One region of the Hydrogenophaga sp. L99 genome, then DNA from elsewhere that is predicted to be linked to it. Evidence: predicted binding sites of a transcription regulator. Region 1 holds the regulator's gene; each other region holds the start of a gene.
What was found. The regulator FNR, encoded in region 1, switches genes on or off when oxygen is low (the NO sensors DNR and NnrR bind a similar motif). The targets are predictions, from matches to a motif close to TTGATNNNNATCAA.
Positions count from the first base shown of each region.

Region 2: a site for FNR is predicted at 2,114-2,127, ahead of AC4QBL_RS13030 (DUF3149 domain-containing protein). Genes of this name have one in related genera too.
Region 3: a site for FNR is predicted at 1,033-1,046, ahead of ubiM (5-demethoxyubiquinol-8 5-hydroxylase UbiM). Genes of this name have one in related genera too.

Region 1 is NZ_CM178972.1:1,827,424-1,830,643, forward strand. It holds gene AC4QBL_RS08735 (sulfite exporter TauE/SafE family protein) at 1-78, opposite strand, end outside; gene hemN (oxygen-independent coproporphyrinogen III oxidase) at 153-1,532, opposite strand; gene fnr (fumarate/nitrate reduction transcriptional regulator Fnr) at 1,715-2,434, shown strand; gene AC4QBL_RS08750 (hypothetical protein) at 2,545-2,838, opposite strand; gene AC4QBL_RS08755 (hypothetical protein) at 2,920-3,216, opposite strand.
Region 2 is NZ_CM178972.1:2,736,272-2,739,491, forward strand. It holds gene pdxA (4-hydroxythreonine-4-phosphate dehydrogenase PdxA) at 1-980, opposite strand, end outside; gene AC4QBL_RS13025 (Nif3-like dinuclear metal center hexameric protein) at 992-1,768, opposite strand; gene AC4QBL_RS13030 (DUF3149 domain-containing protein) at 1,914-2,054, opposite strand; gene AC4QBL_RS13035 (trypsin-like peptidase domain-containing protein) at 2,220-3,220, shown strand, end outside.
Region 3 is NZ_CM178972.1:3,685,544-3,688,763, reverse strand. It holds gene ubiM (5-demethoxyubiquinol-8 5-hydroxylase UbiM) at 1-996, opposite strand, end outside; gene AC4QBL_RS17660 (Spy/CpxP family protein refolding chaperone) at 1,107-1,724, opposite strand; gene cueR (Cu(I)-responsive transcriptional regulator) at 1,912-2,364, opposite strand; gene AC4QBL_RS17650 (heavy-metal-associated domain-containing protein) at 2,361-2,558, opposite strand; gene AC4QBL_RS17645 (heavy metal translocating P-type ATPase) at 2,788-3,220, shown strand, end outside.

The sequences.
Region 1 (3,220 bases):
GCCCGCGCAAGCCGCGCCGCACATAGCCACGCAGTGGGGCCCGCCCGCGAGGCCCATGAACAGGGCCGTGATCGCCATTGAAGTCTGCATAAGTCACTGTAGCGCAGGCCGGGCACGGGCAACGCCTGCGCCCGCGGTATCCCGCTGAACGCTCAGATGATTTTCGAAAAACGCGCCCGGTCCAGGTCAACCTGCAGGTTCTTGTCAAACACCATAGCGATGGCACGCACGAGAAACCAACCTGTAGCCGTGACCTCGACGCCCGTGTCATCCATGGTGACCAACCCGCTCTCTACAAAGCCGGACAGCACTTCCAGCTCACGCGCGAAGTAGGACTTGAAATCGATCAGGTGGCCGAGCTCGATGGATTCGTATTGCAACTGGCCTTGGCACATGAGCGACATGATGACGGAGCGTCGCAACAGGTCATCCCGCGTCAAAGCCAGGCCGCGCACGATAGGCAGACGCCCCTGGTCCAGCGCGTCGTAGTACTCGTCCAGCGTTTTGGCGTTCTGGCTGTAGGTGGCGCCAATGCGTCCGATGGCCGAAACGCCCAGAGCGATCAAATCGCAATCGGGCTGGGTGCTGTAGCCCTGAAAGTTGCGGTGCAGACGGCCTTGGCGCTTGGCCACGGCCAGCGCATCGGTGGGCAAAGCAAAGTGGTCCATGCCCACATACACATACCCCGCGTCCATGAACGCGTCCAGCGAGGCCGACAGCATGGCCAGCTTGTCGCCGCCGCTGGGCAGTTCGGCAGAGATGATGCGGCGCTGTGGCTTGAACCGCGAAGGCAGATGGGCGTAGGCATACAGCGCAATGCGGTCCGGACGCAACTCGTTGACCTGGGCCAAGGTGCGCGCAAAAGATTCCGGGGTTTGCAGGGGCAAACCGTAGATGAGGTCCACATTGACCGACTCAAACCCGATCTTGCGGGCGGTTTCTACCAAGGCAAAAACCTGTTCAGCGGGTTGTACCCGGTGCACCGCTTTTTGCACCGCCGGATCGAAATCCTGCACACCAAAGCTCAAGCGGTTGAAGCCCAGTCTGGCCAACGTCTGCAGCCGCTGGTCGGTCACCGTGCGAGGGTCCACTTCAATCGAATACTCACCACCCGGCACCAGCGTGAAATTGCGCCGGATCATCGACATCAGGTCTTCCAGCTCGGCATCGGACAGAAAAGTGGGGGTACCGCCGCCCAGGTGCAGCTGCGACACGCTGTGACCTTGCCCGAAGTGCTGCACCTGCAGCTCCACCTCACGAGACAGATAGCGCAGGTATTCGGCTGCACGTTCGTGGTGCTTCGTGATCACCTTGTTGCAGGCGCAGTAGTAGCAGACCGACTCACAAAACGGAATGTGCACATACAGCGACAGCGGCAGCGCCATGGAACCCACTCGGCGCTGCTCCAGCGCTTGTATATAGTCTTGCTCCGCGAAAGCTTCGACGAATCGGTCTGCCGTCGGGTACGAGGTGTAACGAGGCCCAGGAATGTCGAATCGCTTGAGCAACTCGTTGGAAATAGCATGACTCACAAACAGTTCTCCAGTTCTGAGGGCTGAATGTGCCGCATGAGCGCGCCAGCGCCTTTGATCTTGATCAAGGCCTCGGTCGGACCGGGGGTTGTCCCCAGGATTGCCCCCAGACTCCAAACCGGCCTTTTCTCGACAGTGCTCGGGCCGATGCGTTAAGCTAACCCCGCACTCCTGGAAAAATTATGGACATTCAAAGCATCAAAGTCGCCTGCTCAAGCTGCAACCTGCGGGAGTTGTGCCTGCCCATGGGTCTGAACAGTGAAGAGATAGACAAGCTCGACGCGGTGATTTCCACACGCCGCCGCATCAAGCGCGGCTCCGCGCTCTTCAACACGGGCGACAAGTTCACGTCGCTATTTGCCGTGCGTTCTGGTTTTTTTAAAACCTGCGTTACGACCGCAGACGGCCGTGACCAGGTGACCGGCTTTCAGATGACGGGAGAAATCATCGGTCTGGACGGCATCGTCAGCGACCACCACTCGTGCGACGCGATTGCACTGGAGGATGCCGAGGTGTGCGTGATGCCTTTTGACCAGGTGGAAGAGCTTTCACGCGAATTCACCACCCTGCAACACCACGTCCACAAGATCATGAGCCGCGAGATCGTGCGCGACCACTCGGTGATGCTGCTGCTGGGCAGCATGCGCGCCGAAGAACGGCTGGCGGCTTTCTTGCTCAATCTGGTCCAGCGGCTTCATGCCCGCGGGTTCTCACAGTCCGAGCTGATTTTGCGCATGACCCGCGAAGAGATCGGCAGCTACCTGGGTATGAAGCTCGAAACGGTGAGCCGCACTTTCTCCAAGTTCGTTGACGACGGCATTATCGAAGTGAAACAGCGCTATGTTCACATCAAGAGCACCGAAGGGCTCAAGCAGATCGTGAATCCGCAAACTTGCCGCTGAATCCACCGCGACACCCAACGAAAACCTGGGCGAATGCCCAACAAAAAAACCCCGGACAGGCGCATACGCCTCTCCGGGGTTTTTTGTTGGCGCTGAAGGCGCTAGCCGTTTCAGCCGCAGCGACCGTTCTTGGCGCAGTCGGTTGGTCGCTCGTCTGCGGGTATCGGGCAACGGTTCACCTCAAATGGCGACACGGCGAGCAAAGTTGTCAAGGCGCTGGAAACCATGGTTGCACCCCAGAACACAAAGAACGCGAGGGTGTAAACCGCTTCCCGCGACAGGGCCAGAGGAGAGCCAAACCAATGCAGATCGCTGGGATCGACAAAAGCAAACACCACCATTTCCAGCACCGCGGCCACCAAAAAAGCAGGCCATGCTATCCACATCAAACGCTGTGTCCACATCGGTGCGGCTCCTCTTCCATATCTGTTTTTGTTAAAGCGACAAGCACCCGGGTACAGCTGCACCGGTAGCCAGGCTGGCCATTATTTTTCAGAGGGCACCAAAGGTGAAGCCGCATGGTTTCGACCCTGATTGGCTGGCTGCACAGCCATCAGCGCATCGATCCTTGCTTGCCCCTCCAGTGCCAGTGCCGCCCTGCGCTCTCGCTCGTAGACCTCCTTGTCAAGCACCGGATCCTGGTCCATCGACGAAATGACCACCATGGTGCTGGTCGCTATCACCCCACACAACAGAAGAGCCGGCACGAACACCACATGTGGAATTCTCCACCAGGGGGTATTTTCATGGCTTGGGGGCTGGGTCAAGGGCGCGTTGCTCATGTTG
Region 2 (3,220 bases), 910 kb from region 1:
AGGTCAAAGGCGGTACCGTGGTCCGGGCTGGTGCGGACAAAAGGCAGACCCAGCGTGGTGTTGACCCCATGCTCCAAGCCCAAAAGCTTCACAGGTATCAATCCCTGGTCGTGGTACATCGAAATGACCACGTCAAACGCCCCTTGGCGAGCGCGCATGAAAACGGTGTCGGGCGCATGCGGACCGCTGCAATCCAGACCTTCAGCTTTGGCCTGCTCGACGGCTGGCGCGATGGCATCAATCTCTTCACGCCCGAACAAACCGCCCTCACCTGCATGGGGATTGAGGCCTGCCACGGCAATGCGCGGCTTCGCCAAGCCGCAGAGAAGAAAATGGGCCTGCGTGATGCGCACCGTTTGCAAAACCTGCGCTTGAGTGACCGCGTCGAGCGCATCCTGCAGCGACACATGGATGCTCACCAACACCGTACGCAAGCCTGGGCAACTGAGCATCATGCGCACGGGCAAGGCCGAGACGGCAACACCGAGGTGCTCTGCGGCAAGCGCCTGCAACAACTCGGTATGCCCGGGAAAAGCCACGCCGGCAGCAGCCAATGCCTCTTTGTGAATGGGTGCGGTGACCACGGCGCGCGCTTGTCCCAAGAGAGCCGCGCCCGCAGCAAACCGAATGCAGTCGGCGGCAGCCTCGCCCGCTTCAGTGCTGATGCGCCCCAACACCACGGGCTGCTTCAGGGAACAAGCTTGAAGGACGCCCATACAACCAGGGGGAACTTCGCTGAAATGTTCAAGCGCGCTCAATTCGGCCAACACCGGGATTGGCTGCGTCTGCGCAGTTGCCAACGCCACACATTGCATGGCCCGACGCATCGTTTCCATATCGCCCGCCACCACCACCTGCTGCATCAGGCTGGGCCGCTCGCGAAACGCCTGGGCAATGATTTCAGGGCCGATACCAGCAGGATCGCCCATGGTCAACACCACGGGCTTGATTAAAGAGTTCTTGACCACAGAGGGATTCATGGCTGATGCCCTCAGGCGGGGTTGTCGATGTCAATGAATTGGTGAGACAAGCCAAGCGCCTGCGCCACATGCGCACCCACAGCCTGCACGCCATACCGTTCCGAGGCATGGTGCCCGCAGGCGATGTACGCCACACCGCATTCCCGCGCGTAGTGCGCCTGTGGCTCCGAAATCTCTCCGGTGATGAACACATCGGCACCGGCTGCAATAGCGGATTCAAAGTAAGACTGCGCCCCCCCCGTGCACAGTGCAACGCGCTCGACGGGCCGGTCGGGTTCGACCACCAGCGTCACCGCACGCCCCAAGGTCTGCTCCACATGGGCCGCAAGCTCGGCCGCAGACGCCGAGCGCCGCTGCCCCATCAAGCCCAACGATTGGGCACCGAAACGTCCCGCAGGTCCGTCAAACGCAGACACCCCAAGGCGCAAGGCGAGCTGCGCGTTGTTGCCAAGTTCGGGGTGGGCATCGAGCGGCAGGTGGTAGGCCAGCAGGTTGATGTCGTGCGCAAGCAGGCGCGCAAGCCGCTGTTTCATCCAGCCGGTGACGCACCCGTCCTGGCCTCGCCAAAACAAACCATGGTGAACCAAGATGGCGTCAGCCCCAGCGGCAATCGCTGCGTCAATCAAGGCCCGACTGGCCGTGACGCCCGTGACCAACTTGCGAATCCCCTGGCGCCCTTCTACCTGCAAGCCATTGGGGCCATAGTCGTTGAACAGGGCGGGCTGCATCAAACCGTTCAAGGTTTCTAGCAACATGGTGCGTGAAACCGCGCGCTCGGGTGTTTTCATAGAAAAGGCCTGTCTTGAAAAATTGGCACGGGCGTGGCCCAGTTAAAAGACCAACCAACCTTTCATTTTGACAGCCCCCGCAGACAAGAGCGCAACCCTTGGCAAGCGAGGGATTGATCGCGACACAGACTGGCCGTGAGGCCGTTCAGCGCTGCGCCTGTTCCGACTCCAGCATCTTGCGGGTGAAAAATCGGTAAAACCAGATCGCCATGCCAATCATAAAAATGATGCCGGAAATGCTGAACAGTCCGTAATCGGTCGAGAAGAGATCCACGATGGCTTTCATTTTTTACTCCATTCCTCTAACAAAGGCTTTCATTGCACCGCGTCCACCGCCCGCGCGCCTTGACGTGGGTCAAGCCGCTTGAACTCAAGGGGTTGGCAACCATATACAGCACAATCTGGGGACCGGCTTCGATCTGCCAACAACACCTTTGCCCCAAAACCACCCATGAAACGACTCTGGCTCGTCTTTGCCCAATCCGTCACTGTACTGCTGGCTGCCTTTTTCGTGGTCGCCACACTCAAGCCACAGTGGCTGGACCGCCGGCCCAATCTGCCCACCGTGGTGCCGGTGCTGGAGTCGGCGGCGCCAACCCACTCCACCGGCAGCACCAGCGGCTTCAGCGGTGCAGCCCGTGCCGCCTCACCGGCGGTGGTGAGCATCAACACCAGCAAGGCGGCTGTGAACAACATTCACAGTGACGACCCGTGGTTCCGCTTCTTCTTTGGTGACCAACCGCAGGCTCAGCCGCAAACCGGCCTGGGGTCAGGTGTGATCGTGAGCCCGGCGGGCTACATACTCACCAACAACCACGTCATTGAAGAGGCCGATGAGATTGAGGTGATGCTGAACGATGGCCGCAAAAGCATCGCCAAGGTGATCGGCACCGACCCGGAAACCGACCTCGCCATTCTCAAAATCGAATTGACCGAACTGCCCGTGATCACGCTGGGCAACTCAGATGCCCTGTCCATCGGCGACCAGGTGCTGGCCATCGGCAACCCCTTCGGCGTGGGTCAAACCGTCACGGGGGGCATCGTCAGCGCACTGGGTCGAACCCAGCTGGGCATCAACACCTTTGAAAATTTCATCCAGACCGATGCGGCCATCAACCCTGGAAACTCGGGCGGTGCACTGGTGGACGTGAACGGCCATCTGATGGGTATCAACACCGCCATCTACTCCCGGTCGGGCGGCTCCATGGGCATTGGTTTTGCCATTCCCACGTCCACCGCGCGCAGTGTGATGGAGGCGATCGTGCGTGACGGCCAGGTAACCCGGGGCTGGATTGGCGTGGAGCCGCAAGAACTCAGCCCAGAACTGGCCGAGAGCTTTGGCATTCCTGCGGGCAGCGGCGTGATCATCACCGGCGTGTTGCAAAACGGCCCCGCGGCTCAAGCGGGCATACGCCCTGGCGATGTAATCACACGCGTCGCCGGGCGCGAAGT
Region 3 (3,220 bases), 1.9 Mb from region 1:
GTGCGCCTGGGTGAGCAGTTGCGCCAGGGTGTCGATGCTGCGCAGGCCCAGGTTGAAACCGTGGGCGGTAACGGGGTGCATGCCCACGGCGGCGTCGCCCACCGCAGCAAAGCGCTGTGCCACCAGGCGGCGCGCCCACACGCCCACCAGCGGGTAGGCGTGGCGGGTGCTGCACAGGCGCATGGCGCCCAGCTGGTGGCCAAAGCGCTCGGCCATGGCGGCGTTGAATGGGGATTCGGGCAGGTCCATCAGCGGTTGCAAGGCTTGGCTGGGCAGGGTGAGCACCACCGACGAACGCGGCAGGCCCGTCTGCGGGCAGGGGTTCATGGGCAGTAGGGCCAGCGTCTGGCCGTGGTCAAACCATTCCCACGCGGTTTCATGGTGAGGCTGCTCATGCGTCATGTTGCACACCAGCATGGTGCGGCCGTAGTCGTGCAGGTCGGCCGGTATGCCCATGGCGCGGCGGGTGCTGGAATGGCGGCTGTCGGCGGCCACGGCCAGCCGTGCGCTCAGGGTGGTGCCGCTGGCCAGGGTGATGTGGGCCCCCTGGGCGGTGGTGTGGATGTGCGTGACCTGTTGCTCGCCGTATAAAGTGGGTGGCGCCCCGGGTGTGTCACCTTCTGTGGCCATGGATGCTTCAAAGGCGGCGCGGCGGATGTGGTGGTTGGCCACCAGGTGGCCCAGCTCTGGCTTGGGGCTGAGGGTGTGGCTGATGCGCATGCGCGACTGGCCGCGGCCCGCACCGCCGTCGAGCACCAGCGCGTCGCGCAGCGGGGCGATGTGGGCTTCGCCCAGGTGGTGCCACACGCCGAGCTGGCGCAGCAGCGCCGCGCTGTGCTGGGTGAGGGCAATTTCGCGGCCGTCAAACGCCGGGTTTTGCAGCGTGGCCACGCTGCTTTGCTCCACCAGGCCGATGTGCAAACCGCTGCCTCGCAAAGCTTGGGCGAGGCACAGCCCGGCGGGGCCGGCGCCGATGATGATGAGGTCAAAGTCCATGGCGGGGCAGCTTATCGGCAGGCTGCTGCGCGGGGCTTGATGTGCATCAAGCAAAACAGCCCCGGGGTGGCCGGGGCTGTTGGGCTGGGCAGGCGTCTGGCGCCCAGGGTTCAGCTTTGTTTGGGCATGCCGGCTTCACAGCCCATGCCACCCATGCCTTTGTGGTCACCGTGCATGCCATGGTGGCCGCCTTTGCCACCCATGCGGTGTTCACCCTTCATGCCGGCGCGCTGCATGCCGCCGTGCGCCTGGGTGTCAAACACTTTTTGCTGTTCGGGCGTGAGCGCGGCGTAGAAGCTTTTGGTGGCGTCGATACGTTTGGCCATCTGTGCGTCGCGCTCGGCTTTCAGGGCTTGCATTTTGTCCAGGCGCTCAGGCGTGGTCAGCTTGGACCAGTCTTCCCGCGCACCGGCCTTCATGGCGCGGGGCTCGTGCGCGGTGCGGGCCACAAAGGCGTTCCAGGCAGGTTCTTGCTCGGCGCTGAGCTTCAGCTCGGCCTTCAGCTTGGCCTGGCGCTCGGCGTGGTGTTGCTGCATGCGCTCCATGCGCTGGGCATGGCGTTGGCTCATGTCGGGCTTGCCAGCTTCGGTGGTGGCCTGGGCCATGTGCTGTGCGTGTGCGCCGTGCGGCATGCCACCCATGCCTTGTGCAATGGCGGTGGCCGAGATGCCCACAAAAGCGGTGGCCAGTGCGGCGGCGATGAGGCCTTTTTTGGAAATCAGTTTCATGGTGTTCACTCCTGAGTCGGTGGTTGAAAGACGTTCCTGAAACCGCAGCGGGTGTGTGTTTCTGGAATGGGTTCAGTGTGCGAGCACCGTGTATCGGCTCGGTGACCTATTGAGTCGCTTCTGTAAAGTTTTGTTCCGAATACCCCATGGGTCTTGATCCCGTGTCCGGGTTGAACCTTGCGCCAGATCAAGGATGGCTCAGGTCGTCCAGGATGGGGCAGCCGGGTCGCCCGTCGCCCGGGCACAGGTGCAGCAAACCGTCCAGGCTGCGCTGCATGGCTTGCAGCGCTTCGATGCGCTGGCTCAGTTCGTCGCGGTGTTTTTGGGCAATGCGTTTCACGCTGGCGCTGCTGCGCCGGCGGTTGTGCCACAGGCTCACCAGCTCGGCAATGGCGTCCAGGCCAAAGCCCATGTCGCGCGAGCGGCGGATGAAGCGCAGCGTGTGCACATCGGCCAGGCTGTACTGGCGGTAGTTGCTGTCGGTGCGGTTGACGGTGCCCAGCAGGCCGAGCGATTCGTAGTGGCGCAGCATCTTGGGCGAAATGCCGCTGAGCCGCGCCGCCGTGCCAATGTTGACCGGCCAGGCGTTGACCGCGTCGAGCGACGGATCGGCTTCGCTGGCGTGGCTGCAGGCCTTCATGCCGCGACCGTGTAGCCTTCTTCGCGGATCGCTTCGGCCACCGTTTCGCGGGGCTGTTCGGTGTCCACTTCAACCCGGTTCTGGCTGCGGTCGATGCTGACGACGGCTTGGGGGTCGAGCAGTTTGATGGCGGTGGTGACGGCTTTTTCGCAATGGCCGCAGGTCATGCCTTGCACGGAAAAGATCTGGTTCATGGTGAGTTCCAATGGTGTTGGTTGGGGGTGAGCCTATGTTCAGGCTTGACACCGTGTCAAGGTCAAGTCTGCTGCAGAAAACAAGATACACCTTGTCGCTTGACCTTCCCACCGGGGTAAAGCTTATGCTTCTGGCATGACAAGTTTGAATGTACCGAACCAAGCCACGAGCCACGCCCACCAGACCGACCCCAACGCTTCGAGCCAGATCGACCTGGGCATTGGCGGCATGACCTGTGCCTCGTGCGTGTCGCGGGTGGAAAAGACGCTGAAGAAGCAGGCGGGTGTGAGCGACGCCACGGTGAACCTGGCCACCGAGTCGGCCCGCATCACGCTGGCGGGCACGGGCGACGCTGAGACGCTGGCCCGGCTCAAACGCGCTGTGCGCGACGCCGGTTACGAGCCGCGCACCACCGACGCCATGGACGACGCCAGCCCCGCACACTGGCTGGGTGTGCCGCTGGATTTGTGGCCCGTGCTGGTGGGTGTGTTGTTGTCGGCACCGCTGGCGCTGCCCATGGTGGGCGACCTGTTTGGCAAACACTGGATGCTGCCCGCCTGGATCCAGTTTGTGCTGGCCACGCCGGTGCAGTTTGTGCTGGGTGCGCGCTTTTACAAAGCCGGCTGGCACGCGCTGAAGGCCCTCACCGGCAACATGGAGC